3 regions of the Sinorhizobium sp. NG07B genome follow, and region 2 is predicted to be linked to each of the others. Evidence: riboswitches for the same ligand, from Rfam matches in the RefSeq annotation. Region 2 holds a riboswitch; each other region holds the start of a gene.
What was found. A riboswitch is a leader RNA that binds a small molecule or an ion and turns the genes downstream of it on or off. The one in region 2 is predicted to bind thiamine pyrophosphate.
Positions count from the first base shown of each region.

Region 1: it holds a riboswitch for thiamine pyrophosphate, as region 2 does, so the genes downstream of both, thiD (bifunctional hydroxymethylpyrimidine kinase/phosphomethylpyrimidine kinase) here and thiB (thiamine ABC transporter substrate binding subunit) in region 2, are expected to answer to the same signal.
Region 3: it holds a riboswitch for thiamine pyrophosphate, as region 2 does, so the genes downstream of both, thiC (phosphomethylpyrimidine synthase ThiC) here and thiB (thiamine ABC transporter substrate binding subunit) in region 2, are expected to answer to the same signal.

Region 1 covers NZ_NWTD01000003.1:714,995-724,640, reverse strand. Annotated here, with positions in the region: gene CO664_RS13260 (response regulator transcription factor) at 1-211, shown strand, start outside; gene CO664_RS13255 (response regulator transcription factor) at 849-1,625, shown strand; gene CO664_RS13250 (AraC family transcriptional regulator) at 1,880-2,857, opposite strand; gene CO664_RS13240 (serine hydrolase) at 3,712-4,719, shown strand; gene CO664_RS13235 (peroxiredoxin) at 4,799-5,458, opposite strand; TPP riboswitch at 5,676-5,778, shown strand; gene thiD (bifunctional hydroxymethylpyrimidine kinase/phosphomethylpyrimidine kinase) at 5,855-6,655, shown strand; gene CO664_RS13225 (polysaccharide biosynthesis tyrosine autokinase) at 6,761-9,124, opposite strand; gene CO664_RS13220 (UTP--glucose-1-phosphate uridylyltransferase) at 9,260-9,646, opposite strand, start outside.
Region 2 covers NZ_NWTD01000005.1:222,904-232,549, reverse strand. Annotated here, with positions in the region: gene CO664_RS19015 (M48 family metalloprotease) at 1-783, opposite strand, end outside; gene CO664_RS19010 (ATP-binding cassette domain-containing protein) at 1,089-1,811, opposite strand; gene thiP (thiamine/thiamine pyrophosphate ABC transporter permease ThiP) at 1,808-3,430, opposite strand; gene thiB (thiamine ABC transporter substrate binding subunit) at 3,438-4,466, opposite strand; TPP riboswitch at 4,515-4,630, opposite strand; gene CO664_RS18995 (GNAT family N-acetyltransferase) at 4,786-5,265, shown strand; gene CO664_RS18990 (thiamine diphosphokinase) at 5,351-6,001, shown strand; gene CO664_RS18985 (ABC-F family ATP-binding cassette domain-containing protein) at 6,006-7,832, shown strand; gene CO664_RS18980 (sulfite exporter TauE/SafE family protein) at 7,914-8,660, shown strand; gene trmD (tRNA (guanosine(37)-N1)-methyltransferase TrmD) at 8,642-9,358, opposite strand; gene rimM (ribosome maturation factor RimM) at 9,369-9,646, opposite strand, start outside.
Region 3 covers NZ_NWTD01000013.1:50,285-59,930, forward strand. Annotated here, with positions in the region: gene thiC (phosphomethylpyrimidine synthase ThiC) at 1-1,659, opposite strand, end outside; TPP riboswitch at 1,757-1,868, opposite strand; gene CO664_RS26320 (hypothetical protein) at 2,642-3,940, opposite strand; gene CO664_RS30880 (hypothetical protein) at 4,015-4,509, shown strand; gene CO664_RS26330 (hypothetical protein) at 4,563-5,117, opposite strand; gene CO664_RS26335 (hypothetical protein) at 5,213-5,845, shown strand; gene CO664_RS26340 (TrlF family AAA-like ATPase) at 5,864-8,842, shown strand; gene CO664_RS26345 (hypothetical protein) at 8,950-9,567, shown strand.

The DNA of each region.
Region 1 (9,646 bases), on a different contig from region 2:
CGAACTGCAGATTCTCGAGATGGTTTCCCGCGGGCTGCAGAACAAGCTCATCGCGGCTGAAATCCGCCTGTCGGAACATACTGTGAAAATCCACCTGCACAATATCATCACCAAGCTGGGCGCTCACAACCGGACCGAGGCGGCGGCTCGTTATCGCAGCTTTCAGGACCGGAAGTCATCGGCGCTGAAGGAGTTCCGCTCCACGACCTGAGCGCCTCCGGCAGGGCTGGGCCTGCCGGAAAGCCGGTCCGCTGCGGTCGCATCATCGGCCGCTTGCCGCTTCCAATTGCGCCGTGAATACTGCGAAAGGCGGATGGGGGAGACCGGTGAGCCGTCTAAGGCGGTAGCCATCCCCTCTTTTTCTGCAATTGTCAAATGCGATCAGGCGTCACCTAATCCGATGCTTCGCCTTACTGCATGTCTCCTTAAAGACATGCAGCGTCTGATAAGACGGCGCTGTAGGGGGCGGAGCCTGGGCTTGTGGCGCTGCTCATTCGGGAAAGGAGAAAGCTTGTCATCCGCTCGGAAAAAACCCGACCCCGTCAGCCGCCACCGGGCGGAAGGAGACGGGCAACAGAGCCGCAGATCATTATCGCCCATATGTGGGCGACGGCGCGGCCTTCTAGCGGGCTCTCTTCCTTTTTCGGTGATGCTCTACTAGACTATTGTGTATTACGTGTTTATTTTTGATGATGCAGTGTCGAGTTTAAGTTTTTCTCCTGAAGAGCGACGCCGATAGTATTAGTTCGAAAGTGGTATTTTGAGTATTTCCAGAAACTTTTACGGGTCAGGACCTTCGGGGTTGTGGCGCTTGTATCTATAGAGATCTTTTTTAAGGGGATTTTGCAATGGCTACCTTGATTTCGAGATTTGAGAAAATGCCGGCGTTTGCGCAGGAGACTCTCGGTGCAAACAGCCTCGCCCAGCTTGCGAGAGATGGGGAAATGCAGCAGGCGGAGGGGGTCGACAAACGCTGCCTGCTTCTGCTCGACAGCCGCGCTTTGGATCGTGAATGCTTGGCGAGGACCTTAACCACCCATGGGCTCGGCATGGAAGTCGGTGCCTTCGGTTCCATCGATGAATGGAGGGCGAAGCAGAGCAAATGCCCGCCGATCGGGGCCGTTCTCCTCAATATCGGCGCGCGCAAGGTTGCCGACGTCGCCGCCGAAATCGCCAAACTCGCCTCCGAGTTCCGGCCGGTGCCGATCGTCGTCCTCTCCGATATCGACGACCTCTCCCAGATCCTGCGGGTGCTCGAATGCGGCGCACGGGGATATATCCCTACCTCCGTTGGCGTGGAGGTCTGCATCGAAGCGATCGGATTGGCGATAGCGGGCGGAATCTTCCTGCCGGCGAGCAGCGTCCTCGCGGTCCGGCATTTGATCGAAAACCAAAGGCCGGAGGCGCCGCCGCTGGCCGGCATGTTCACGCTTCGGCAAGCGGAGGTCGTCCAGGCGCTTCGCAAGGGCAAGGCGAACAAGATTATCGCCTATGAGCTCAACCTTCGCGAAAGTACCGTGAAGGTCCATATCCGCAACATCATGAAGAAGCTGAAGGCGACGAACCGGACCGAGGTGGCATACAAGCTGAATGATCTCTTTACCGGCGAGGCGGGCTATCATTGATCGTCCCGACCTGTACAGGGGGATCGGCTCGCACGAGCCGGTCCATGCCTGTTGCGTTATGCCCGTGGAGCGGTGACGTTGCCGCATGTTTCCCTGAGCCGTCGCGGATTCGACGGTAGAAAAATGCAGTAACTGGAAGCGCCGCTCGCCTAAACACAGTACGTGACGGTGGCGTATTGGGCGGCGTCTGGCGGCTGCGTTTTTCTGTCTCATCAGCAGTCGGTCGTGGCCCGTGCGGCGCCGCCGCGCATTTTTCAATCACCCGAATCCAAGTGAAGGGGCCGACCCCTTCGCGATTCCGAAGGCGGGCACCCGTAGCATTTGCGGTATTCGGTCGCGAAGCGACCCATATGCCTGAAGCCCCATTTGCGGGCGATTTTCGCCACTGAAACCCTTTGGCCGGCTTTCAAGAGATCCCGATGGACCGCTTGCAGGCGAAGCTGGGCGAGGTAGCTGATCGGCGTCGTGCCCTTGAAGCACTTGAAGCCCTCCTGCAGGGACCGAACGCCGATACCGGCCGCCTCCGCGATCTCGGTCATCGACATCGGCCTGTCGAGATTGGCGTGCATGAAATCGACTGCACGCTTGACGTGCCTCGGTGACGGCAGCCACTCGCCCTGATTCAAGGCGGTGGAGAACCGATGCGGCACCGTATCGACAAGCAGGTTGACGATGCTTCCTGAGAGATGGGAAAGCGTTTCGGGCATATCACGCATCCCGCCGTCCGCGCCGAGGCAGGTGGCCATGATCTGCGACAGCCTGAAGATGATCTGGCCCGCCCCGGCTGCGAGGTCGAGTTGGGGGGTGAAGTCGAGCGAGCCGTAGACCGGCCGTTCCAGGGAGCCACGGAGGCGCTGGAAAATATCTTCCTGGTCTATGACGAAGGAAAGGTGGCTGCGGCTTCCCTCGATCTGCAGTTCCGACAGTCTGTTGCCGTCGAGGATCGCAGCTTCGCCCGGCTTGGAAATCAGATTCTCGCTCCGTCCTATCTTCACGCAGGCGGAGCCGTGCAGGGGAAGCAATATCAGCAGCTTAGGCACCTCGTCCTTCTGTCCGATGCTAAGAGTGCCCCGCGAAATCACGCGGCTGAAGGCGACCCGTCCGGCGGCGGCGAACTCATAGCTGTAGGAGAGGTCCGTTTTCAGCGGCCTTTGCACCCGGACAGGCCCGATGCAGCGCGTCAGAACTTCGGACAGCTCTTCGGCGTCGCTGCCCAGATATGAGAGTTTCATTCCCTGCCTTTGCCCTTGCATCGTCAGTTTCCCGATGAGAAATCAAGACATCTCGACCCGGCGCATCCTCCCGTTGCGCCCGGCCGCGTTTCTAATGCATGTCGCCCAAAACTGTGCAGCGGTTTTGGGATGACGACATGCACAAAAACAAAGACCTAAAGCGCGCCGCGTGAATACGTTTGAACGCGACGGGCTTTAGCACCTTATGGGTCCATTGCTCTGACACCCGCCGCAGTCCCGCGAGCGACTTGATCGAATAGACGGGCCAAGGCGTGCGAGCCACGCAAAGTCGCTGACGTCTCCTCCCGGTTTTGTTAGCGCGCGCTTATGCAACAAGACGGCGGCTTACAAGTAGGAAGATTGAAATTTCCGATTCCTTCCCTTCGAGTGACGCCGCCGCCTCCTACTGCTGCTCAAATGTTGTGCGGAGTGCCGCGCGAAGTGGCAGAGTCCCCTGAAGTTCGATGCTGCTCCTAAGACTGGAATCCTACCGTCCTCGCTTCCGCAGGGAACAGTTAATTCGCGGTAATCTTCAGCCGCCCTTGAGATCGGAAGTTCTAGATCGGACGGGGGAGTTCTCTCTTCCCAGGATGTTAAGAGATGCTCGAAGAGCGGGGTTATCCGCCGCGCTGGATCAAGGCGTCGGGATACTGGATCCTGGGTCAGGCCACGAGAAGTTCGACGAGGCTTAGGCCGCATCGAAATTTCCACGTGCCGTAGCTCATCCGCCGGTTTGTCATGGATCGTCCTTAATACTGCCACGACCGGTGCGGGAGACGGAGCACGGATTCACTTCGTCGTGAGTTTTAGGTGAAGGTAATGACTTCGGCGCCCGTTCGCCCTAGGTCGAGCCGATGATCAGATCTCTGGCCGTCGTTCTATTGCTCTTGCTGCCGCTTGCCTCCAGCGCAGCCGCGGAGTCTCCTGCCGTTCCCGATCTGGTGAAGGGGCTTGCCGATCGGGAAGAGCTGAAGCCGCTGAAGACCGTCATAGTCGCGCGTGACGGTGAGACAATCGCCGAGCAGGGCTATCGCGGCCACTCTCCGGGCGAATCGACCAATATCAAGTCCGCGTCGAAGTCGATCATATCGGCCCTGGTCGGGATCGCGATCGACAAGGGCCTCCTGGACGGTCCTGAACAGAAGATCGCACCGCTGCTGAAGGAGGATCTGCCCTCGCCGGCGGATCCGCGGATCAATGATATCACCATCGGCAACCTGCTTTCCATGCAGGCCGGACTTGGCCGGCTGTCGGGGCCGAATTACGGCCGTTGGGTATCGAGCCGCAATTGGGTTCGCTTCGCGCTCTCGCAGCCTTTCGCCGACGAGCCTGGCGGCCGGATGCTCTATTCGACAGCCTCGACGCACCTGCTTTCGGCGATCCTCACCAAGGCCGGCGGCAAGTCGACGCTCGCGCTCGCGCGCGATTGGCTCGGTCCGCTTCAGGGTTTCAGGATCGGTGCCTGGGAACGCGATCCCCAGGGCATTTATCTCGGCGGTAATCAGATGGCGATGAGCGCAAGATCGTTGCTTGCCTTCGGAGAACTATACCGCAAGGGCGGCCGGGCGTCCGACGGACGGCAGATCGTTCCGGCGGACTGGATCGATCTTTCGTGGCAGCCCCACACGAACTCCTATTTCTCCGGCGACGCCTATGGCTATGGCTGGTTCACCCGCCGGATCGGCGGCGAGACGGTCCATTTCGCCTGGGGCTATGGCGGCCAGATGCTCTACATCGTCCCGGCGCTGAAGCTCACCGTGGTCATGACCTCCGAGGAGAGCGGCCCGTCGGCGCGCAACGGCTACCGCGACGCGTTGCATCGCGTCCTGGCGGAAATCGTCAGCGCAGTGAAAGCGGATTGAGTTGGGGAGGACTATCGAAGCCGCGAAAGGCTAAACGGAGCCCTTCGCGGCTGTTGGTCGTTACGCGCTGCCCAGGGCCTCATGCCGTCGGCTGCTTCGTCTTCCTGAGATAGGGAAGAACGGTGTCGAAGGAGCCGAAGCGCTGGATGGCGTCCTCGTTCGATACTGCGGCCGTGATGATGACATCTTCGCCCTGCTTCCAGTTTGCCGGCGTTGCGACCTGATGCTTGGCGGTGAGCTGGATGGAATCGATGGCGCGCAGGATCTCGTTGAAGTTGCGGCCGGTGGTCATCGGATAGGTGAGGATCAGCTTGATCTTCTTGTCGGGTCCGATGACATAGACCGAGCGCACGGTGGCGTTGTCGGCGGGCGTGCGGCCCTCGGACGTGTCGCCGACGCCGGCGGGCAGCATGTCGTAGAGCTTGGCCACCTTCAGATCCCGGTCGCCGATCAGCGGATATTCGACGTCGAAGCCGGTCGCGACCTTGATGTCGTTCTTCCACTTGGCGTGGCTGTCGACGGGATCGACCGAAATGCCGATGATCTTGACGCCGCGCTTGCGAAACTCGCCTTCGATCCCGGCCATGGCGCCGAGTTCGGTGGTGCAGACGGGCGTGAAATTCTTCGGATGCGAGAAGAGCACCGCCCAGCCCTCGCCGATCCATTCATGGAAATTGACGGTGCCTTGTGTCGTCTCGGCGGTGAAATCGGGGGCGGTGTCGTTGATGCGGAGGCTCATGGCTTGCTCCTTTCGGGTCGACGGGAATGGGCCCAAGAATAGCGCAATCAACGGAGTTTTCGAGGACGAAACGCGCCGTCGCGACGCGCAAGAGAAACGTCTGCAGCGTGTTTCTGCCGCTTCAGAGAAAAATCTTCCATCGGCAGATGGCGGGTCCGCAAGCAGTCGCTCGCAGGTGGCAGCGTTGACACTGCCGCATGCTTGCCGCATAGAATGTCGGCATTCCGAGGGGAGCGCCGAGCGGCGCTGAGACGGCGGTGAGCCGGACCCTTGAACCTGATCCGGGTCATGCCGGCGTAGGAACGGAAAGAGGCTACCCTCCGCCACGTCTTCGCCTTCACCTGGGTCTCCGTGATTTTTTCACCAGGAGATCGACCAATGCAGCCTCATGCGCCCGTGCCGCCGATCGCGCTCACCATTGCCGGATCGGATTCGGGCGGCGGGGCCGGTATCCAGGCGGATATCAAGACTTTTTCGGCCCTCGGCGTCTACGGCGCCAGCGTCGTGACGGCGATTACCGCGCAGAATACGAAGGGCGTCACCGCCGTCGAGGACGTCTCGCCGGAGATTGTCGCAGCGCAGATAGACGCGCTTTTTTCCGATCTCGACGTGAAGTCGATCAAGATCGGTATGGTCTCGCGCCGGGAAACGATCATCGCCATCGCCGAAGGCTTGCGCCGCTTCGAGAGGCGCGCGGTTGTCGACCCGGTCATGGTCGCAACCTCCGGCGATCCGTTGTTGCAGCCGGATGCGATGGCCGCGCTCACGCATGAGCTTCTACCCTTGGCCATCGTCGTCACACCCAATCTGCCGGAGGCGGCACTTCTCACCGGCCGCCCGGTTGCAGAGGACGACGCCGAGATGACCCGCCAGGCCGAGGCCCTCATGACGTCGGGCGCCCGCTCGGTGTTGATCAAGGGAGGGCATCGGAGAGGCAGCGACGCGACCGACCTCTTCTTCGACGGCGATCGGCTCGTCCGCTTCCCGGCGCGGCGCATCGAAACACGCAACGATCACGGGACCGGCTGCACGCTTTCGGCCGCCATCGCCGCCGGTCTTGCCAAGGGACAGCCGCTCGCCGAGGCGGTGGGCGCCGCGAAGGCCTATCTGCACGCGGCGATTTCCGCCGCCGACCGGCTGAAGGTCGGAGGGGGCCGGGGACCGGTCCACCATTTCCACGAATGGTGGGGGCGCTGAGGCGGATTCATATTAGGCGGGATTGCCGCCACGCCCACCGGCAATTGCAGCAGCTATAGGCGAACCCATTCAGGGCCGCCTATAGCACCGCGCAGGAGTTCGCGGTCAGGCGGCCGTGTGCCGGCTCGTGACGCCTTCCTCGATATAGTACTTGCCGTAGCGGTGCCGATATTTCTCCGCACCGCCGAAGTCGCTGTATTTCTCGAGTTCGTCCATGTCGGTCTTGTTGAGGATCACGCCCAGGACCTTTGCATCGATCTGCGGCTCGGAATTCAAGAGGTCCCGAACGAGCCTCGAGGGCGTGCGGCCCCATTCTACCACGAAGAGGACGCCGTCCGCGAGCGGCGTGAAGGCCTTCGCGTCGACCACGGGAGCAAGCGCGGCGAGATCGACGACGACGTAGTCGAAGGAATTGCGGGCATTCTCGATGAGCCCCGCCATCGCCTGGGAGGCGAGCAGTTCGTTGCTCTGATGCCTGCGATCCGACGCTCCGCCGCCGGCCGGCAGGATCGCGAGCTTTGTACGCTGATCCACCTTGATGCCGGCGGGCCAGGTCGCTTCTCCCGTCAGCGTCTCGACCAGCCCCGTGCGCGGAGCCGGCGTGATCATCTGGGTGAGACCGGGCTTGCGGATGTCGGCATCGATCAACAGTGTCCGCTTGCCGCTCGAGGCCAGCAGCGCCGCGAAATTGGCCGCGACGATCGACTTGCCCTCGTCCGGAAGGGCCGAGACGATCGCGATGACGCGGCTCTCGTTTCCGGGCAGCATATGGTCGCAGGCGAGCTTGGCATTCCGGAATGTCTCCGCGAAGGCGGAGCGCGGCGCATCGAGCACGATCCGCGAAAGGCGTTGGAATGGCGTGGCGCCCTCCGAAGGGTCGTGTGGTTGTCGGTCCGATCCGAAACGGGCACGCACGAGCTGCGTTGTTTTCTTCGTCCGCGAGCCGATCAGCGGAACGTAGCCGAGCGATCGGTGGCCGAGCATGGAGCGCACCTCGCCTTCAAGCCGGAAGGTTCTTTCGCGGAATTCGAGGAATGCGGCATAGGCGCCGCCGAACATCAGGCCGAGCACGGCCGAAAGCGCCAAGGTCATGGTCTTCTTCGGGCTCGACGGCGCCGTCGGGACGCCGGCTTCGGAAATGACGCGCGCCTTGGCGATCGGGAAGGACTGTTGCTGCGTTGCCTGTTCGTAGCGGCCGAGATAGGATTCGTAGAGCGTCTTCAGCGCCGCGGCCTTCTGCTCGAGGACGCGCAACTGCACCAGCGACTTGCTGGCGTCGGAATTCTTGCCGGCGATCCCCTCGATGCTCTTGCGCAGCGAGGCCTCGCGCGAGCGGGCGACTTCGAACTCGTTCTTGTAGCTTGCCGTCAGCTGCTGCAGTTCCTGATAGATCTGCCGGCCGATGTCCTCCTTCTCGGCCCGAAGCGAAACCGCCTGCGGATGGTCCTCGCCGAAATTCTGCGCCACCTCCTGCTCCCGCTTGCCGATGCCGAGATAGCGGGTGCGCAGGTCCCGGATCACCGAATTGTCACCCTCCTTGGGGGATATGGTGGCATTGTTGACGGCGGCCTCCGGCCCCTGGTCGATGATCGACTTGAACTGTTCGTAGCGCGCCGAGGCACTGGCCGTATCCGCCTGCGCGACGATCAGCTGACTGTTGAGATCGGCGAGCTGCTGTTCGGACATCAGTTCGCCGCGCGCCGCGGTCAGGCCGTTCTCGCTGCGGAACTGCTCGACCTCGAGGGCGGCCGCCTGCGAGCGCTGCCTGAGATCGTCAAGCCGCTCCTGCAGCCAGACCGAAGCCCGTTCCGTCGCTTCGAAATTGGCGTTCAGCTGGTCGGTCAGATAGGCTTCAGCATAGGTCCTGACGACACCGGCGGCAAGCTGCTGATCGCTCGATCGGAAGGAAAGCGCAATCACCGAACTGCGGCCGACGCGTTCGACATAGAGCGACTGCTGCAAGATTGCCGAGGCTTTCAGCCGGCGGCCATTGCGCGCCGCTTCCTCCGAAACGCCCGGCCCGCCCGAGAACAGGCCGGTCGCCGTCTTCAGCCAGTCCTTGACGACGGCGGCCGGCGAACGGGGCGGATTGACGATGGTATCGTTCTCCGAAAGGTTGAGCTTGTCGACCACCCGCAGCGCCAGCTCCCCGGACTTTAGGATCTCGACCGCGCTGGCGATCTGCGTGTCGAGCATCTGGCTGTTGGTCGGCACCGGTTCTTCCTCGGCATATTTCGACAGGTTGTCGTCGAGGAGGATCTGCGTCAGCGAGGTGTAATAGGGGGTCGCGAACAGCAGATAGGCGGCCCCGAGCAGGATGAAGAGCACCACGAACGCTGCAACGAGCCTTGCCCGGCGGACGACGACGGCCAGCAGACGGTCGAGATCGATAAAGCCGTCCGATTGTTCCTCGCGGGGCACGATGCTCAAGGGTACACTTCTCTGTTTCATGGGGGCCGTTCTGTTCATCTTTTTCTCCGGTCCTCCTGCCTGCTTCCTTAAAAACATGCAGTATTTCAAAGCGCTGCAGCGATTTCTCCGCGTCCTGCAGGACACGCGACGCTCTGCTCCCGGCGGCCTCGCGCGGCCGCCGGGAGCTTGGGCTTATGCCGCGCGGATGCGGCTTTCGTGAGACAGGACGATCTCGCGGACGGATTCGAACACGACGTCGCCGATGTCGGCGCGGGCAAGCGCGAAGGCGACATTGGCTTCGATGAAGCCCTGCTTCGAACCGCAGTCGAAGGTCCGGCCCTCATAGGGATGGGCATGGAAGGACTGGTCTGCTGAAAGCTTCAGCATGCCGTCGGTCAGCTGGATCTCGTTGCCGGCCCCGCGTGACTGGTGCGCGAGAATGGAGAAGATCTCCGGCTGCAGGATATAGCGGCCGTTCAGATAGTAGTTGGACGGCGCCCGCCCCGCCGGCGGCTTTTCGATCATCTCGGTGACCGAGAAACCGTGGCGCACCGTATCGCCCTTGCCGACGATGCCGTA
Region 2 (9,646 bases):
CGGGTGGCTCGACAGGAAGTCGAGGCTCTGGTCCGCTTCGGGATCGACCGCGGTGAAGCGGCTATAGGCAGCCATCGAATCGAGGAAGCGCGCGGCGGCGTAGGGATCGTAGCCGGCTTCGCCGAGCATCCTAACACCGATCACGTCGGCCTGCAGTTCCTGGTTGCGCGAGAAAGCCGCAAGCCGCAGCTTGCCGCGGGCGAGCGCCTGCTTGCCGGCAAGATTGGAGGACAGCACTTCGGAGACGACGCGGCTGGCGATCACCTCCGCCTCTTCGCGCTGCTGGCGCTGGATGCCGTGATTGGCGGTGACGTGCGCCATTTCGTGCGAAAGCACGGCGGCGACTTCCGAGGCGTCGTCGGCAAGCGCCAGCAAGCCGCGCGTGACGTAGAGATAGCCGCCCGGCAGCGCAAAGGCGTTGATTGCCGGGGAATTGAGGATGGTGATGCGGTAGGACTGCTGCGGGTTTTCCGAAACCGCCGTCAGCGCGCCGGTGATGCGGGCGACGAGCCGTTCGGTCTTGGCGTCCTTGTACTCGCCGCCGTAGCTCGCGACGATGCGCGGATGCTCGCGCGCGCCGAGCTGGGCGCGCGGATCGTTCTTCTGCACCTCCTCGACAATCTGCGGATTGGAGGAGGGTGAGACGGCGGGCTCGTAAGTCTGCTCGATGATCGACTGGCAGGCGGAAAGAAGGCTGAATGAAGACAGCGCAACCAAGGCGCGCAAAACCATGCCGGCATGCCGCGTCGGAAACCAGTCTCTTGTGACTGTCTGCCTTGCCATTCCTCAGCCCGTTCCATCCGCCGATGGCGCCTCTCGCCCTCGACGAAAAATCCTACTTTTTCAGCCGCATAACGCCGCCGGCGCCGGGTTTCTCAGCCATAACTCTGCTGTATCGATTTAACCGGCGCCTGCCTAGCTGATCCCAGTAGAAATAGTTGCCCCGTGGTATCACAGCAACGGATGCGCGAGTAACCTGCGCATCCGACCGGACGTTCCGCGCGTCGCATAGCGGGGCGGTCAAATTGTGGCGAAACGCGCATTGTCCAAAGATACTGCCGTAGTGCCCCGACCAATGGCTCATTCCTTCACCGGATCTCGTCATTGCCAAGAAAGCGGTTGATCGCTGCCAGGTCCCGCCTTGCAAGAAACCGATTGAGGGGGTCGTGAGCGACGATACGCCCGTCGTCGAGGAAAAGCACGCTGTCGGCGAGGCTCTTCACGTCATCGGGATGATGCGTGATCATCAGGATGGTGTTGGCTTCCTCGCGGTGAAGGTCGCTTAGAAGTTCGCGCATCTCGGCGCGCATTCCCGGGTCGAGCGCGGCGAAGGGTTCGTCGAGCAGCAGCAGCGGCCGATGCCGCACCAGCGCGCGGGCGAGCGCCACCCGCTGCCGCTCGCCGCCGGAAAGCGTCGGCGGCAGCCTTCTGCCGAAGCCGGCGAGCCCGACCCGCGCCAGCGCATCCTCGATCCTGTCGTGATCGGGCGGGCCGAGCCTCAGCGAGGGGCTGATTCCAAGGCCGACATTGGTCGCGACGTCGAGATGGGCGAAGAGATTGTTATCCTGGAAGATGACGGACACGGGCCGTTCTGCCGGAATGCGGTCGGCCATGTCGTCGCCGAGGATCCGTACATTGCCAGATTCCGGTGTTTCGAAGCCGGCGATGACACTGAAAAGCGTCGATTTTCCGGAGCCGGAGGGGCCGACGACGGCGGCGAACTGCCCGGCCGGAACCGCGCAGTCGAAGGCCAGGGCTGCCGTTTCAAAGCGGACCCTCACGTCATTGAGGGACAAGGCAAGCGAACTCATGCGGCTCGTCCTTCCGCCGCCTTCTCTCCCGCCGTGCCGAGCACGGTCAGAGCGAGGCAGATGAGCCCCAGCATCAAGGCAATGCCGGCGGCGTCGGCGGTACGGTAGCTGCCCATCCGGCTATAGAGCAGCCAAGGTAGGGTCGCGAGATCCTGCGAACCGAAGAGGGCAACGGCGCCGAGATCGCCGAGCGACAGCGCGAGCCCGAAGGAGAGCGCCATCAGGAGCGGCTTGCGTAGCGCCGGCCAATCGATCCATCGCAGGCGATGGAAGCCGCGGATGCCGAGGCTGGCGGCAAGGCGCTCCGTTCGCGCGGCATGGGTCGCCATGGCCGGGGCCAGGACCCGGTGGACGAAGGGAAGCGCCATCAGCGCATTGATCGCGATCACGACGAAGGGAGCGAAACGCGCAACATCGCCGAAGGGGCGCAGGAGGAGGAACCAGCCGGCGCCGAGCACGACGGGCGGCGCGAGCAGGATGAAGGAAGTGGTGGCACCGATCGTGCCGGCAAACAGACGGGCGGGCATACCGCGGCGGCGCCTTCCGAGGAGCAGCCGTTGCGCCCGGATCATCAGACCGGCCATCGCGACCGAAATGGCGGCGGAGGGAAGGGCGATGGCGGCGCTGGTGATTAGCGCCCGACGGAATGCCGGCTCGCTGACGAGGCGGGCGAGATCGGCCTGCAATCCCGACGCTGCGATGGCGATGAAGGGCAAGCCGACGAAGACGAGGGCGAGCGCCAGCCAGATGCCGTCGGCAAGGCGCGAAAGGCCACTCAGGCCGTCGAACCGCCGTGCTGCCCGCCCGCTCGTCTGGCCTTCTTCGGGGGGCGGAGCGAGAAATCTTAGGGCGATCAGCAGCGCGCCCGTCAGCGCGACCTGAAGGCCGGAAAGGGCGATCGCCCGGGGCGGGTCGAAATCGAAGCGCAGCGCCTGGTAGATCGCCACCTCGATCGTGCTCTGGGCCGGGCCGCCGCCGAGCGTCAGCACCAGCGTGAAGCTGGTGGCGCAGAGCATGAAGACGAGGCCGGCAATGCCCGGCAGCAATCCCCGGATCGCCGGCCATTCGATGAAGCGGAAGATCGCTAACGACCCCATGCCGAGATTGGCGGAGCTGCGCCAATATTCGCCGGGAATGCGCTCGAGTCCGGCAAGCATCAGCCGGGCGGCAAGCGGCATGTTGAAGAAGACATGGGCAAGCAGGATGCCGAACAGGCCATAGACGCTGATCGGCTGCTGGCCCATTGCCGAGAGAACGTGGTTCAGAATGCCCTGCCGGCCCCAGACCTCGATCAGGCCGAGCGCCGCGACGAGCGCCGGCAGGCCGAGCGGCAGGGCCATCAGCCGCAGCATCCAGATCCGGCAGGGGAAGGACGCCTGCCGTGCCAATGCGCGTGCCACGGGAATGGCGAAGAGGATCGACAGGGCCGTCGAGAGGCCCGCCTGCAGCAGCGTGAAGCGCGTGACGCGCCAGATATAGGCGTTGAACAGGCCGTCGGCGTTGCTCTCGCCCGTCTGCGTGATGAGGGCCATTCCCGCCATGCCGACAAAAAGCAGGATGCCGCCGAGGCAGAAAGCCGCGGCGGCGATCGTCATCCTGCTCTCGGTGCTGTCGAACAAGCCGGCCTCAGTTCTCGCTCATCGCCGCCAGCCATTCGTCGATCCAGGCCTTGCGGTTGGCCGCGACCTCCTCCGAGGGCAGCAGCAAGGTCTTTTCGGGATTGACGAGTTTGCCAAAGGCTTCCGGCAGCGGCTCCTTGGTGGTGCCGACCGGCATCATCCAGTTGGTGGTCGGAATGATCGACTGGAATTCCGGACCGGTCATGAAGGCCAGGAACTGGCGGGCGAGTTCCGGTTCCTTGGCGTTCTTCGTCGCGCCGGCCACTTCGATCTGGATGTAGTGACCCTCGGCGAAGGCTGCTGCCTGATAGCGATCCGTGTTTTCCGCCACCATGTGATAGGCGGGGGAGGTGGTGTAGGAAAGCACCATCGGTGCCTCGCCCTTGGTGAACAGGCCATAGGCTTCCGACCAGCCGGGGGTCACCGTCAGCACGCGATCCTTGAGCTTGGCCCAGGCCTCGCCGGCCTTGTCGCCATAGACCGATTTCACCCAGAGCAGCAGGCCGAGGCCGGGCGTCGAGGTGCGCGGGTCTTCGATGACGATCTTTTGCGCAGGATCGCCCTCGACCAGCTCCTTGAGGCTCTTCGGCGGGCTCTTCAGGGTCGCGGTGTCGTAGACCACGGCGAAGTGGCCGAAGTCATAGGGCACGAAGGTATCGTCGGAAAAATCGCCGGGAACCTTGAGGCCTTTTGTGTCGAGGCCGTGCGGGGCGAAATAGCCGGTGGCCTTGGCCTCGGCGACGAGGTTGGTATCGAGGCCGAGAACGATGTCGGCCTTCGAACCCTCGCCTTCCAGCTTCAACCGCGTCAGGAGCTCGACGCCGTCGGCAACGCCGACATAATTCACCTTGCAGTCGCAGGTCTTGCCGAAGGTTTCGGCGACCTTGGCGCCAGGACCCCATTCGGTGATGAAGCTCTCATAGGTGTAGATCGTCAGCGTCTTTTCGGCAGCTGCGGCGCTCGCGGAAAATGCTGCGATGGCCACGGTGGCGATAGCCAGCCGGCCAAGGATCTTGCGATGGAGTGAACTGGACATCTGGGCACTTCTCCCTGTTGTTGATGTTGCACGGGAAAAGCGCGTATCGGTCCGATCGCTTCTAATCCCTCCGCCGGTACGAGCCGGATCAGGTTCCGCGGGTTGGCTCGAAGCCTCTCAGCCATTGAATCCGCGAGCGGTTCCAGGCACCCCGTTAGAGCAACCAAGATTTAGCTTCGGGCGGCAGCCAAGGCAAGCGGAGTTTCGGCCGGAGCATTGGCCCTTGGCGCTGCCTGCGCTATTAAGAGGCCTGAAGCCTGCAAGGCTTTGAAATTCAAACAACGGCGGCGGCGTTTTGTTCGCCAAGCGAGGCCATTTCATGCCGGATATGCTCGTTCGCCTCTATGCTTTGCCCGAGGATCGCGCGTCCCGGCTCGGCCCCGACGTTGCCATTCGGCGCGCCCTGGCGCCCGAGCGCAGGATCGTCGTCTCCTGGATCGAGGAGCGCTTCGGCACCCTTTGGGCGGGCGAGGCGGAAGCGGCCTTCTCCTCGACGCCGACGCGGATCCATCTCGCGCTCTGCAAGGGCGAGCTTGCCGGCTTTGCCTGCCATGACGTGACGGCGCTCGGCTTCTTCGGTCCGACGGGCGTCGACAAAACATTGCGCGGCCGCGGCATCGGCGAGGCTTTGCTCTTCGAGAGCCTCTCCGCCATGCGCGCCGCCGGCTATGCCTATGCGATCATCGGCGGCGTCGGCCCGGCCGAATTTTACGCGCGCGCCGTCGGCGCGGTGGAGATTCCCGATTCGACGCCCGGCCTCTATGCCGACATGCTGTTGCCAGAGGAAAGCGGAAGTTGATCCAAGCAGTCCTGTTTGGCCAAACGGCCTGAAGAGGCGTTCTACCCTTTTCCTTCGCTGCCGCTTTGCGCTATGGGCTTCTGCCATGACCCGATCGACCTTCACCATTCTTCTCGGCGGCGCGCTCAGCTTGACGGAGCGGCTGACGGCGCAGCTTTCCGGCAGCCGGTTCATCGCGGCGGACGGCGGCATGCGCCACGCGAAGACCCTCGGCATCGTCCCGGATCTCTGGGTCGGCGATTTCGATTCGACCGACGAAACGCTGCTGGCGGCATTCGCCCAAGTCCCGCGGGAAAACTATCCCGCCGCCAAGAACGCCACCGATGGCGAGATCGCGGTCGAGGCCGCGCTTGCGCGCGGTGCGACCACGCTGATCTTCGCCGGCGCGCTCGGCGGCACACGCAGCGACCATGCCTTCCTGCATCTCTTGCAACTCGCGGCGCTTGCGGAAGAGGGCCACGATGCGTTCATGACCTCGGGCGAGGAGGAGGCCTATCCGCTGATGCCGGGCACCCGTGAGATCGACCTGCCGAAGGGCAGCCTGTTTTCGGTCCTCGGATTCACCGAGCTTTCCGGACTGTCGATCGAAAACGTCCGCTATCCGCTCGACGGCTTCGCGCTTTCCTTCGGATCGTCCCGGACCATTTCCAACGTCGCGGAAGGTCCGGTCCGCTTCTTCCTGAAATCCGGCCGGGCCGTGGTCCTCGCCCGCCCCTACGATCTTTCCGGAGCCTGACGCCTTGGCGCCCCCCATCCTCAAGCTTGACGACATCTTCCTGACCTTCGGCGGCACGCCGCTTCTCGCCGGCGCCAATCTGCAGGTCGAGCCCGGCGACCGCATCTGCCTCGTCGGCCGAAACGGATCCGGCAAGTCGACGCTGATGAAAATCGCCGCGGGCCTCGCCGAGGCGCAGTCCGGAGAGGTTTTCCGGCACCCGTCGGTGACAATCCGCTATCTGCACCAGGCGCCGGATTTCGACGGCTTCGATACGGTGCAGGCCTATGCGGAGGCGGGGCTGGGACCCGGCGACGATCACTACCGCGTCACTTACCTGTTGCAGCATCTGGGGCTGACCGGCGAGGAAGACCCGAAGCGCCTCTCCGGCGGCGAGGCGCGGCGCGCCGCGCTTGCCCGTGTGCTCGCGCCGGAGCCCGATATCCTGCTTCTCGACGAGCCGACCAACCATCTCGACCTGCCGACGATCGAGTGGCTCGAAGACGAGCTCAGCCGCAGCCGCTCGGCACTCGTCTTGATCTCGCACGACCGGCGCTTTCTCGAAAAAGTCTCGACCGCCACCGTCTGGCTCGATCGCGGCCAGTCGCGCCGGCTCAACCGCGGCTTCGCCCATTTCGAAGCCTGGCGCGACGAGGTACTGGAGGCGGAGGAGCTCGAACAGCACAAGCTCGGCAAGGCGATCGAGCGCGAGGAGCACTGGCTGCGCTACGGCGTCACGGCGCGGCGCAAGCGCAACATGCGCCGCCTCGGCGAGCTGCAGGACATGCGGGCGCGCCACCGCGGCCACAAGGGGCCGCAGGGGACGATCCAGGCGACCGTCGCCGATGCCAGGGAATCCGGCAAGCTGGTCATCGAGGCGGACAAGATCACCAAGGCCTATGGCGAGCGCACGATCGTCGCGCCCTTTTCGATCCGCGTCCATCGCGGCGACCGGATCGGCCTGGTCGGCCCGAACGGCGCCGGCAAGACGACGCTGCTGAAGCTCCTGACCGGACAGATCGAGCCGGATTCCGGCACCGTAAAGCTCGGCACCAATCTGGAGATGGCGACGCTCGACCAGAAGCGCGAGGATCTGAACCTCGACGAGACGCTGGCGCATTACCTGACCGACGGACGCGGCGAGACGCTGCTCGTCAACGGCGAGCAGCGCCACGTCACCGGCTACATGAAGGAATTCCTCTTCCAGCCGGAACAGGCGCGCACGCCGATCAGCGAACTTTCCGGCGGCGAGCGGGCGCGGCTGATCCTCGCCCGCATCCTGGCGCGGGCCACCAACCTGCTGATCCTCGACGAGCCGACCAACGATCTCGACATCGAGACGCTCGACCTGCTGCAGGAAATCGTCGCCGGCTTCGCCGGAACGGTGATCCTCGTCAGCCACGACCGCGATTTCCTCGACCGCACCGTGACCTCGACCATCGCGCCGGCCAATCCGGAGGCGCCGGACGGCCGCTGGATCGAATATGCCGGCGGCTATTCCGACATGATGGCGCAGCGCCGTGGCGCGATCGAGGAGCGGCGCCGGGCCGAAAAGGCCGAGAAGACCAAGCCGAGCGAAACGGCAGCCGAAGCGGTCGAACCGCAGAAGGCCAAGGGCAAGCTCTCCTACAAGCAGAAATTCGCGCTGGAGAACCTGCCGAAGGAGATCGCCGGCACCGAGGCCGAGATCGCCCGGCGCGAAGAGAAGATGCACGATCCGGCGCTCTTTTCCCGCGATCCGGACGGCTTCGCCAAGCTCGCCGCCGAGCTCGAAAAGCTGAAGGAGAAGCTGGCGCGCATGGAGGAGGAATGGCTGCAGCTCGAAATGCTGCGTGAGGAACTGGAGGGCTGAGGTCAGACCGCGATCCGTGAGCGGACTTGCGGCCGATTGTTCCAGCCGCTATCCCGGGTCGCGGGCTTTACGAGGACGGCCATGACGATATTCCAGGCGCTGTTGCTTTTTGTTGCGGGCTTCCTGTCCGGTGCCGTCAATGCGATTGCCGGCGGCGGCACGTTTCTGACCTTCGGCGCGATGACGCTTAGCGGCCTGCCGCCGATCGTCGCCAATGCCACCTCCTCGATCGTGCAGTTTCCGGGCTACGTCACCTCGGCGCTCGCCTATGCCAAGGAGATCCGCGCCGACCGCAGGAATGCCGTCCTCCTCGGGGTGATATCGGCGGTCGGGGGGCTCGCGGGCGCGCTTCTCCTGCTGTCGCTCTCCAACCCGTCGTTCCGCGCGATGGTGCCCTGGCTGCTGATCGCCGCGACGGCGATCTTTGCGGCGGGCCCTCTCCTGAAGCCGAAGGCCCGCAGCGACGAGCACCGGATCGGGCCGTTCGGTGTGGCGAGCCAGATGGCGACATCCGTCTATGGCGGCTTCTTCGGGGCCGGCATGGGCATCATGATGCTTGCGGTGCTCGGGCTTGCGACCGGCGGCAGCTATCACCGGCTGAATGCGCTGAAGAATTTCATCTCGATCGTCATTGCGCTGATCGCCATCCTGGTGTTCGCCGCAGGCGGCGTTGTTTCCTGGCTCCATGCGGTGATCATGGTGCCGGGTGCCGCCCTCGGCGGCTATTCCGGCGTCTGGGCCGCCCGGCGCGTTCCGCAGGCGGTCATCCGCGCCATCGTCGTCGCCGTCGGCCTGCTGCTCGCCGCTTATTATTTCTTCACGGGCTGAGGCGGATCACTCTCGAAGGCACGCGCCAGCAGATCGGGGCGGCGTTCCGCCGTCAGCCGCCGCGCCTCGGCCGCGCGCCATTTGGCGACGGCGCCGTGATTTCCTGATGTCAGCACCGCCGGAATCTCGTGGCCTTCGAAGACCTGCGGCCGGGTATATTGCGGGTGCTCGAGCAGCCCGCCCTCGAAGCTTTCGTGCACGCCGGAGAGTTCATTGCCCATCACCCCGGGCAGGACGCGCACGACCGCATCGAGCAGCACCAGCGCCGCCGGCTCGCCGCCGGACAGGATATAGTCGCCGATCGACACTTCTTCGAGATGGCGCGTGTCGATGACCCGCTGGTCGACGCCCTCGAAGCGGCCGCAGACGATGACGGCGCCGGGACCGGCGGCAAGCTCGCGAACGCGCGCCTGCGTCAACGGTCGGCCGCGCGGGCTCATCAGCAGGCGCGGCCGGTCGTCATCCGCCGCGACGTGGTCGATGGCGCGGGCAAGAACATCCGGCTTCAACACCATGCCGGCGCCGCCCCCGGCCGGCGTGTCGTCGACGGTGCGGTGCTTGTTCTCGGCGAAATCGCGGATCTGCACCGCCTCGATCGACCATCGGCCGCGCTCCAGCGCCTTGCCGGCGAGCGACACGCCGAGATGCCCCGGAAACATCTCCGGATACAGCGTCAGGACCGTGGCGCGAAAGGACATCGCCGGCGGCTCACTTGCGCTTCGTCGGGAATTGCTTGTCGAGGCTCTCGTCCTTGTCATCGACGAGCCCGGCGGCGACCGGATCGACCAGCAGCTTGCCGGCCTCGAGATCGATCTCCAGCACCGACCATTCGGTGAACGGGATCAGCACCGGCCGGCGGCCGGGTCCCTTGAGCTCCAGCAGGTCCCCGGCGCCGAAGTCGAAGACGCCGGTCACCGAGCCGTAGCTCTTGCCAGTGCCGTCGATCGCTTCCAGGCCTTCGAGATCGGCATAGAAAAACTCATCCT
Region 3 (9,646 bases), on a different contig from region 2:
CTTGTGTGCCTCCTTCGGCAAGGTTTCGTCGTGGAAATTGCGGGCGGTTTCCGGATCGAGCGACAGGTTGAACTGATCTTCCCAGCGGAATTCGAAACGGGCTCGCGACAGCGCGTCGTCGCGGATGCGGGCGGCCGGATGGCCCTTGGCAAGGTCGGCGGCGTGCGCGGCGATCTTGTAGGTGATGACGCCGACCTTGACGTCGTTGCGGTCCGGCAGGCCCAAATGCTCCTTCGGCGTGACGTAGCAGAGCATGGCGGTGCCGAACCAGCCAATCATCGCCGCGCCGATGCCTGAGGTGATGTGGTCGTAGCCGGGCGCGATGTCGGTCGTCAGCGGCCCGAGCGTATAGAAGGGGGCCTCGCCGCAGGTTTTGAGCTGCTTGTCCATGTTCTCCTTGATCTTGTGCATCGGCACGTGGCCGGGGCCCTCGATCATCACTTGGCAATCCTTCGCCCAGGCGATCTTCGTCAGCTCACCGAGCGTTTCGAGTTCCGCGAACTGCGCCGCGTCATTGGCGTCGGCGATCGAGCCGGGACGCAGGCCGTCGCCGAGCGAGAAGGAGACGTCATAGGCGCGGCAGATGTCGCAGATTTCCTCGAAATGTTCGTAGAGGAAGCTTTCGCGGTGGTGGTGCAGGCACCACTTGGCCATGATCGAGCCGCCGCGCGAGACGATGCCGGTGACGCGATCGACGGTGAGCGGGATATAGTGGAGCCGCACGCCGGCATGGATGGTGAAATAGTCGACACCCTGCTCGGCCTGCTCGATCAGCGTGTCGCGGAAGACCGCCCAACTGAGATCCTCGGCGATGCCGCCGACCTTCTCCAGCGCCTGATAGAGCGGCACCGTGCCGATCGGTACCGGCGAATTGCGGATGATCCATTCGCGGATGTTGTGGATGTTGCGGCCGGTCGAAAGGTCCATGACCGTATCGGCGCCCCAGCGGGTTGCCCAGACCATCTTCTCGACCTCTTCTGCCATAGACGAGGTGACGGCGGAGTTGCCGATATTGGCGTTGATCTTTACCAGGAAATTGCGGCCGATGATCATCGGTTCCGATTCTGGATGGTTGATGTTGGCGGGGATGATCGCCCGGCCGCTGGCGACCTCCTGGCGGACGAAATCCGGGGTGACAAAATCGGGAACCGCGGCGCCGAAACTCTCGCCGTCGCGGGCGAGCGCCTCCTTGGCGGCCTTGCGGCCGAGGTTTTCGCGTATGGCGATGAACTCCATTTCCGGCGTGATGATGCCGGCGCGCGCATAGGCAAGCTGGGTGATCGCCTGACCGGGCTTGGCCCTCAGCGGCCGGTGGCGGACGGGGAATTCCGGCGTCAGCCGCTCGCCAGATGCAAAGCCGTTGTCCTCCGCCTTGACGGTTCGGCCCTCATAGCTTTCGACATCGCCGCGCGCCAGAATCCAGTCGCGGCGCAGCCGCGGCAGGCCCTCGTCGATATGGATATCGGCGCCCTCGAGGGTATAGGGGCCGGAGGCATCATAGACGGTGACCGGCGGCTCGCCGGAGGTCGGATGCAGCGCGATCTCCCGCATCGGCACGCGGATGCCGGCATGGATCTCGCCCGGCTTGTAGACCTTGCGGGAGGCCGGAAGCGGCCCCTGCGTGACCGAGGGTGCTGCGAGAGGCTTGAAAACATTCATCTTGAGGCTCCAAAGTTTTCGCGTTGGAGACCCAGTTCTGAAGCCGGAAGGATGAAAAGACGCATCGCCGATGGATCGCGGGAATACGGAATCCTGGCATCAAGCGTCTGCACCGTCCCTACGCCAGTATGAACTGGATCAGGTTCAACGGGTCACTGCGCGCTCTAGCAGTATCTCAGCCCCTTGCCGGGACCCCCCTGGTGAATGGACGCCAATAGTCACTGTTATCGCCGCGGCGTCAAGACTGTTTAGAGGAGGTTAGGAACCGAGTGCGACGTGCGGGCATTCCGTCGCACTATCGATATCTGAATACTATCGATAGTGATGGGGAGCCGAATTGGGTGTCCGAATGACGGAAAGATAGGCCAAGTTAGCTTCCGTTTCGTGGGATTCCGACGCTAATTCATATGGTTAATCTTTTGCGAATTCAGTCGAGCGGCGCGAGAGCCGGGGTACGTGGGGCAGATTGGGTGTGGCTTTTACTTACCGATTTCAATTGCAGCGCTAAGCTGAAATTCCGCCACTCGATTTTCACCTTACGGTTTCAGCGCGATGCGGGGGAGGGCGCTTTAAAGCCCGGGTCCTATAGGAAATTGCACCGGAAGCGGCGGCCGACCCCGTGGCTTTGGGCCGCGCTGGCACGCCCGGGTTCCAGAACGAACGCTCCTGGACGGCCGCTGGTTGCAAACTGCCTAGGTTGCCGTTGATGTTCGATGTTGCAATGGCCTAGCAAAAAGGGACGCGCTGAAATCGTTAGCGGAAAATCGTCCGGCGTTTAACGTCTAAACCCAACGGACATAAGAAAATTTTCGGTTTGAAACGGTAAAGCAAAACCCACAGCAGCGAAGATCGTCGACGGCTCGAAATTTGGACCTCCTTCGAGCGAAAGGGTACAGCTCGAAATTGCCGCTGGCTGACGGGCTTGATCAGCAGAGACTCGTTTTCCATGACCATCGCCGATCTGTCCGTTCTGCCAAAGTGCCTACAGATACTGCACGCCCTGATCGAGGAGATCGCCCAGTGCGTCCGTGCGCGGCCGGGCTCCCCTCAAGGCGACATCGACCAGCCCGCTCGCAACGCCGCGTGCCAAGCCTCGCGCCATGACACGTTGCGCGGTCGATACTTTTTGGAGACCGGCACGTCCGTGGACGAAGGCGCTGCGCAGCTCGAAAAGGTCCTTATACGCCTGCACACTTGCGCGGTCGTTCAAAATAGCGGCGACCCGTGCCGCGATACGCTCGGTTGCGGATGAGACCTTTTTGTGAGGATCAGGCTTGGGACGAAGCCACTTCTTGTGGTCCATCTCCAGGCCGACGGCAGCCTCGATTGCCGTCATGTGCGCCATGACCTCGTCCATGCCGTCCGCGAGGAAGCCGCGAACGAGAAAGTGGGCGATTGGTGTCTCAAAAAGAGCGGACGACCGCGCAGATTCGAGCTGCCTCCATGCGCTGTCCGTAAAGAGGGCCAGCCCCGACTGGGCCTCGTCCTCAAGTCGCAACGCGGTCGGCCGTTCGAGTTCGACGTCCTCGCCCCAATTGTCCTGGACGATCCAAGGCTCGAGGGTCAGGCTATCGGCGCTCGGTGGCGGTGACGGCCTGATGAAAAGGTCGTCGTCCACTGTATGGATCCAGGGCACGCGAAAGCCCCTCCAGTCGACTTCCTGCATCGTCGACCACCGTTCCCACGGCGCGAGCAGCAGGAAGAAGAGCGCGGCTTCGACTGCCGGCGGGAAGCGGCCAAGATGCGGATCAATCTCGCCGAAGTCCCGGTCGAAGTTGATGTACATGAAGGGCGAGCTGCGGGCCTCTGGTCGAGCATCGATTTCGATCTCTTCTTCGACAACCAGCCAGTGAAATTGCGCCAGGCGCCGTGCTTCAAAGGGCTGGTTGTGAAAGTTCCGGGCAAGCCGTGGCGCGTCGAACAGATTCGTCAGCTCGTCGGTGCTGAATTGCGCGACGCGCGCGCTACCGAAATTCATCGCCGGGAGATCGTCAGCCAGATCGAGTGGGCACATATGCCGTCGCAAGGTCGTCTTGCGCCTGTAGGTCTCATCGATCGCGTGCGCTGCGGTCACAGGGTCCAGGCTTAGGCCGGCCCTGTCTGCCGGGAGATGACACGGCAGCCCGAGCGAGCGCAGCGCGGTGCTGAGGGCGAATGTGGGCTTCCCGCCACCATAGTCGGCTTGGCACACCTCACTCAGCGCGACAAAGGCAGGAGCGGCCAGCAGGTTGTCCGGGCCCGGTCGCGGAACGCGCCAAAGGGCTTCGACCGCTGCGATCATCGACGGACTTGCTGCCATCAGCTTCGTCCCGCCGACGTGGTCAGCACGCGCAAATTCTCTGCCTCGGCGATATAGTGCCGGTACGCGAAATTGATGAGGTCTCGTACGAGCTCGAGGAGACCGCCAGTTGGCAGGACTTCGAAAGGTTCGCCATGTGCGAGCGTGTTTCGACGCTCGGCGAGGGTTGGACGGATTTCGCCCGTCAACTGACCTACGACAGTTCCGCCGCAGCGCGCCACCAAAGGGATCTGGGCGTCCGTCAGACCACCAGAGGCGACCCTATGTTTGAGGAGCGTCGCGAAGGTTCGTTTCCCCTTCGAGATGTACCCACCGTATCGATCCATCAGTGCCAACTCCAAGGCGATCAAGGCGGCGAGTTCGCCCGCTTTCACCACACTGAAATCCGCCTAGCCCAACAGGTAGAGCGTTTGCGCACGTTGGAATTTCGCGCGAACGATATCCGGAATCCGCGGGTCGATGCCGAGCCCATCGCCGAAGTGCCGCCAATCAGCGGCCTTCTCGAACTGGAGAAAACCTCCCGGATTGCCCGGCGTCGGCCAGGCGACTAGCAGCGGCTGGTTACGATCGGTTAGCTCGATGTGCGATGGATCGGTCATCGAAATCAGGCGCGGCGGAGCATTCGTTCGATGCGGAGTCGCTGGAAGCCATGAGCATGCACATGCGTGCGAAGCTTGCGGATATCGCGTACGCCAAAGGCCACGGCCGCCTTCAACGGGCTGGCAAAGGTAGCGTAGTAGGACCAGCGCGCGTCGGACGGGAGCGGCGCATTCTGACGACGATCGGTGATGACGACATCACGCGGATCGCTGCTGTTGCGGAAAGCGTAGAAAGTGATCCAGTCGGGGCGACGATAGCGCGCGGCCTTGCTGAACGGCACGGACTGCACCTTTACGTCGGTCTGATCTAGCACCCAGTCGCGCTGCTCCAGGATTTGGCGAACCATGTGGCCGACCATCTGCTTGACGCGATCGGCGAGAATATCCTCGCGGAACTCCTCAAGGAGCTGCTCCTCGATGCCTTCCACCGCGGGCTTGCTCAACTGCGAGGCTGTCTCCAGCCGTGCGACGTTCTCGGGCTGCGTGAGGAACGCCCAGATGCGTTGTCCCAGCTCGGTCTCATAGAGCGACGCGAATTTATCGGGATTGTAGGCATACATGACAGGGTCTCCTTTACCGGTCAAATATGACCGGTTCTATTGACCTGTCAATGGGTGTCGGATAGTTTCGCGGGTGATGCGATAGGAGGTGGGCTGTGGACTTTGAGGATCTGGTGACGGTGCTTGCACCGCCTCCGAATCGCGTCGGCAAAGCCGATGGCGACCATGAGCAGCATCTGTATGAGGGCGCAGTGATGATTGCGTACGCGATGCATCTCCTTCGCACGGAGGGCGCGCAGCATGTGCGCATTCACCCAGACGGCGAGCACGGCAAGCAGTTCGACTTCGCTGGTTGGCTGGAGCGCCGGCAGTTTCGGAAGGTCTCCACAATCGGCACCACGGCCTATGGCGGCACGTATGAGAATTCCGCCGGACAGACGATCACCGTGAATCCAAGATCGGGGCTCGGTGATGTCGTCACCGAGGTCAGAAACCTCATCATCTCTGCTGAATGCAAAGGCGGCATCATCAACACGAAGCATCCCGGCCAGGTTTCGCGGCTCTACAAGGGTCTCTGTGAGACGGTTGGCATGCTCATGGCAACGCCGACGCAGGGGCGGCAAGTCGCGGTGGTGCCGTTGACGGCCAGCACGTTGCGTCTTGCAGAGCGCCTTGCGCCGCGGTGCGCTTTGGCTGGGATCGAAATTGCTCTGGTCGGAAGTCGCGGCGAGGTCATGGACGTGAAGTCGCCGCGAGGAGCGGAGCACGCTACAAGTGTGTTGAAGTAAGAAGGAAAGTTGGGGGGCATGCTAAGTCGGGGATCTGAGTGGCGGCGATGGGAACCGCATATCCATGCGCCTGGAACGGCAATGAACAATCAGTTCAGCGGGCCAACGGCATGGGAGGACTACTTAACCGCACTCGAGCAGGCGACACCTGTGATCGAGGCGATCGCGGTTACCGACTACTATGTGACTGACACCTATGAGGAGGTGCTGCGTCACCGGGCAAACGGCCGTCTGGCGCGCGCTAAGCTCGTCTTCCCCAATGTCGAACTTAGACTGGATGTGGCGACGGCCAAGGGTGGATTCGTCAATCTGCATCTCTTCGTGAGCCCTGAAGACCCAAACCATATCGAGGAGCTGCGGCGGCTGCTTTCGCGGTTGCAGTTCAACGTCATGCAAGATCGTTTCGACTGCACCAGGGACGACCTCATTCGCCTCGGTAAAAAAGCCGACCCGACCATCACAGATGATCGTGCGGCACTGTCCTACGGGGCCAACCAGTTCAAGGTGAATTTCCAGAAGCTGCGCGAAGTGTTTTCCGAGAGCGGCTGGGCGAAGAAAAACATCCTGTTCGCCGTTGCGGGCGGGGCAAATGACGGAACCTCGGGCGTACGCGAGGCCGCCGATCAGACCCTGCGGCGCGAGATCGAGGGATGTGCGGATGTGATTTTCGCGAGCAGCGAAGCGCAGCGTGAATTCTGGCTCGGTAAGCGAGATCTGGGGCCGGCGGAGATTCGTGCCCGATACGGCGGATTGAAGCCCTGCTTGCACGGCAGCGACGCCCACAAACTGGAGGACGTCGCCACCCCGTTTGGCGATCGCTTCTCTTGGATCAAGGGTGCGCTTGAGTTCGACGCGCTGCGCCAGGCCTGCATTGACCCGGGCGGTCGGGCGCACGTTGGCGCCGAACCGCCCGCATCGGCCACGCCTTCGCAGGTCATCGCGCAGATTGAAATCCTCAACGCGCCGTGGGTGACCACGCCGATCATCCCACTGAACCCAGGTTTGGTGGCGATCATTGGCGCCCGTGGGTCAGGCAAGACCGCGTTGGCCGACATGATCGCCGCGGGGTGCGACTCGATCTCCGCCGAATCCTGGAATGCCGACGAATGGGCCAATCCTTCGTTTCTTGTCCGTGCCAGGCCGCTGATCGGCGACGGCAGGGTCAAGGTGAGCTGGGCGGCGGGCGAGCCGAGCGAAAGATCGCTCGACGGCGCGGACGCAAATGGCCCGTTTGCCTATGAGCGCGTGCGCTACCTGTCGCAGCAGTTTGTCGAGGAGCTCTGCTCATCAAGCGGCCTGACCGATGGTCTGCTTCGCGAGATCGAGCGCGTGATTTTCGATGCCCATCCTGACGAGGAGCGTGACGGCGCGCTCAATTTCGAGGAGTTGCTGGAGCAACGAGCAACCCGGCATCGTCTCGCGTGTGAGCGAGAGGCGGAGGCGGTTTCGCAAATCTCCGATCGGATCAGCGCCGAACTTGAGAAGGAGAAGCTCGTTACGAGCTACGAGGGTCAGGTGGCGCAAAAGAAGAAGTTGATCGACGCCTACACGGCCGACCGCGCCAAGTTGGTTTCGGCTGGGAGCGAACAACGCGCGCAGCGGCACACGGAGCTGGCGGGGGCGGCGAACCAGGTTCGAGCGAACCTGCGCCGTTTCACGGGCCAGCGTCAGACATTCCTGGCGATGCAGGATGAAGTGAAGGATCTGCGGCGAAACCAAGCTCCTGAAACGCTTCGCCAAGCCCAAGCCCGACATCCTAACAGCGGGATGTCCGACGAACAGTGGGCGGCATTCCTGCTGGACTACAAGGGGAAGGTGGACGACGACCTTGCCGGCTATGTGAAATGGGTGGACGGCAAGATCGCCGAGCTGAAGGGCACCGCAGCCCCCGCCAGTGACCCCAGCAAACCTCTCTTTCCGGACGAGACCGATCTGACCACTCTGTCGCAGGCGGTCCTCGACGCAGAAATGAGCCGGCTGGAGAAGTTGGTCAGCGCTGATAAGGAAACCCAGAAGCGATACACCGCCTTGTCCGGCAGCATCGCGACCGAGACTGCGGCGCTACAGACCCTGAGTGACAAGCTGAAGGACGCGCAGGGCGCCAAAGAAAGGGCGCGTGATCTGCAAACCGAGCGCGAGCAAGCTTACGGTAGGGCGTTCGATGCGCTGGTCGCCGAGCAATCGGTTCTTGAGGAGCTATATGCGCCGCTGATGGCGAGGCTCGCCGCCTCATCCGGCACGCTTAAAAAGCTCTCATTCTCGGTCGCCCGGATAGCAAATGTCGAACAGTGGGCGACGGAAGCCGAGGACGGGCTCATTGATCTGCGAAAGGCGGGGTCGTTCCGGGGGAAGGGCACCCTGCTTCAAAAGGCTAACGAGGTGCTGAAAGGTGCATGGGAATCCGGAGATTCCATCGCCGTCCGTGCGGCGATGGCGGAGTTCCGCCGGCTCTACCAAAAAGATTTGCTTGACCACTCGCCGGTCGCTCACACCGAACAGGTCGAGTTTCGGGCATGGTCGAAGCGCTTCGCACAATGGCTCTTCAGCACCGATCATATCTCGATCCGGTACGGTATCGACTATGATGGGGTCGATATCCGGAAGCTATCGCCCGGCACGCGCGGAATCGTTCTGTTGTTGCTCTACCTTGCTCTCGACGACAGCGACGATCGCCCGCTGGTGATCGATCAGCCAGAAGAAAATCTCGACCCGAAGTCGGTGTTTGACGAGTTGGTCCATCTGTTTGTCGGGGCCAAGTCGCATCGCCAGGTGATCATGGTGACGCACAACGCGAATTTGGTGATCAACACCGACGCAGACCAGATCATCATCGCGGAGTCGGGAACGCATCCACACGGTGCCCTGCCGCCAATCACTTACACGTCCGGTGGTCTGGAAAGCGCCTCTATCAGGAAAGCGGTATGCGACATCCTCGAAGGCGGGGAAGGCGCGTTCCAGGAGCGTGCCCGACGACTGCGCGTGAGGTTGGAGCGCTAGTTCTAAACGCTTGAGGGCGCGCATGCCATTGCAATTCATTTAATGACGAACAATATTCAATCCTAGCTCGCAATGAAGCGGTGCATATTTTGTTTCAGGACCACGTGATGAAGAATTGGACCGCCATTTTGCCAAGCCGCGAAATTAAAGCAGATACGCAGTCGCTGGGCGCCTTCGCATCTGCTTACATTGCGGATCAGGAACTTCGATCGCGCATCGCGGAAAAGCTTTGGTTTGATATCTTGGTCCACTATCTGGAGTTCGGGATCGATCCGATGGAGATCGTTGACACAATTAAGAACCTAGAAGCAGGCGAACCGCACAACGGCGTAAAGCCAGCGACAGAATTTACGAGGCAGCCCCTCAAGGGACTTTGGCATAAGCATTATTTCACGGCGAGATTTCTGCCGGCCAACATTTCGTTGGCCTTGGGGAAAAACGGGCTAAAGGATACGGTTGAGGCGATCTTGGATCCTGTAAAGTACCCGGTGATCACACCGGAAGCCATTGAGGAACTAGCTCATGCCGTTGTCAGTTTGCCCGTTGAAAAGCGGGACGCAGACGGCAAGATAACCGGCGAATGGGTCATCTTTGCCAAACATGAAGGTAGGAACTATTACCTTTCCATGGCAATCCATACGACGCCGGACCAAGTCATATATGACAATGTCATGGAACATAGCACGCGGACGTTTCCCGAGCTGAAAAGCTGGCTGCCCGCGTAAATCAATATGCGCTCGACCTCATCGAGGCTCACATCGTCAAGACGGGCCCTTTCCTGGAGGAAAAGCAACAACGATCGGA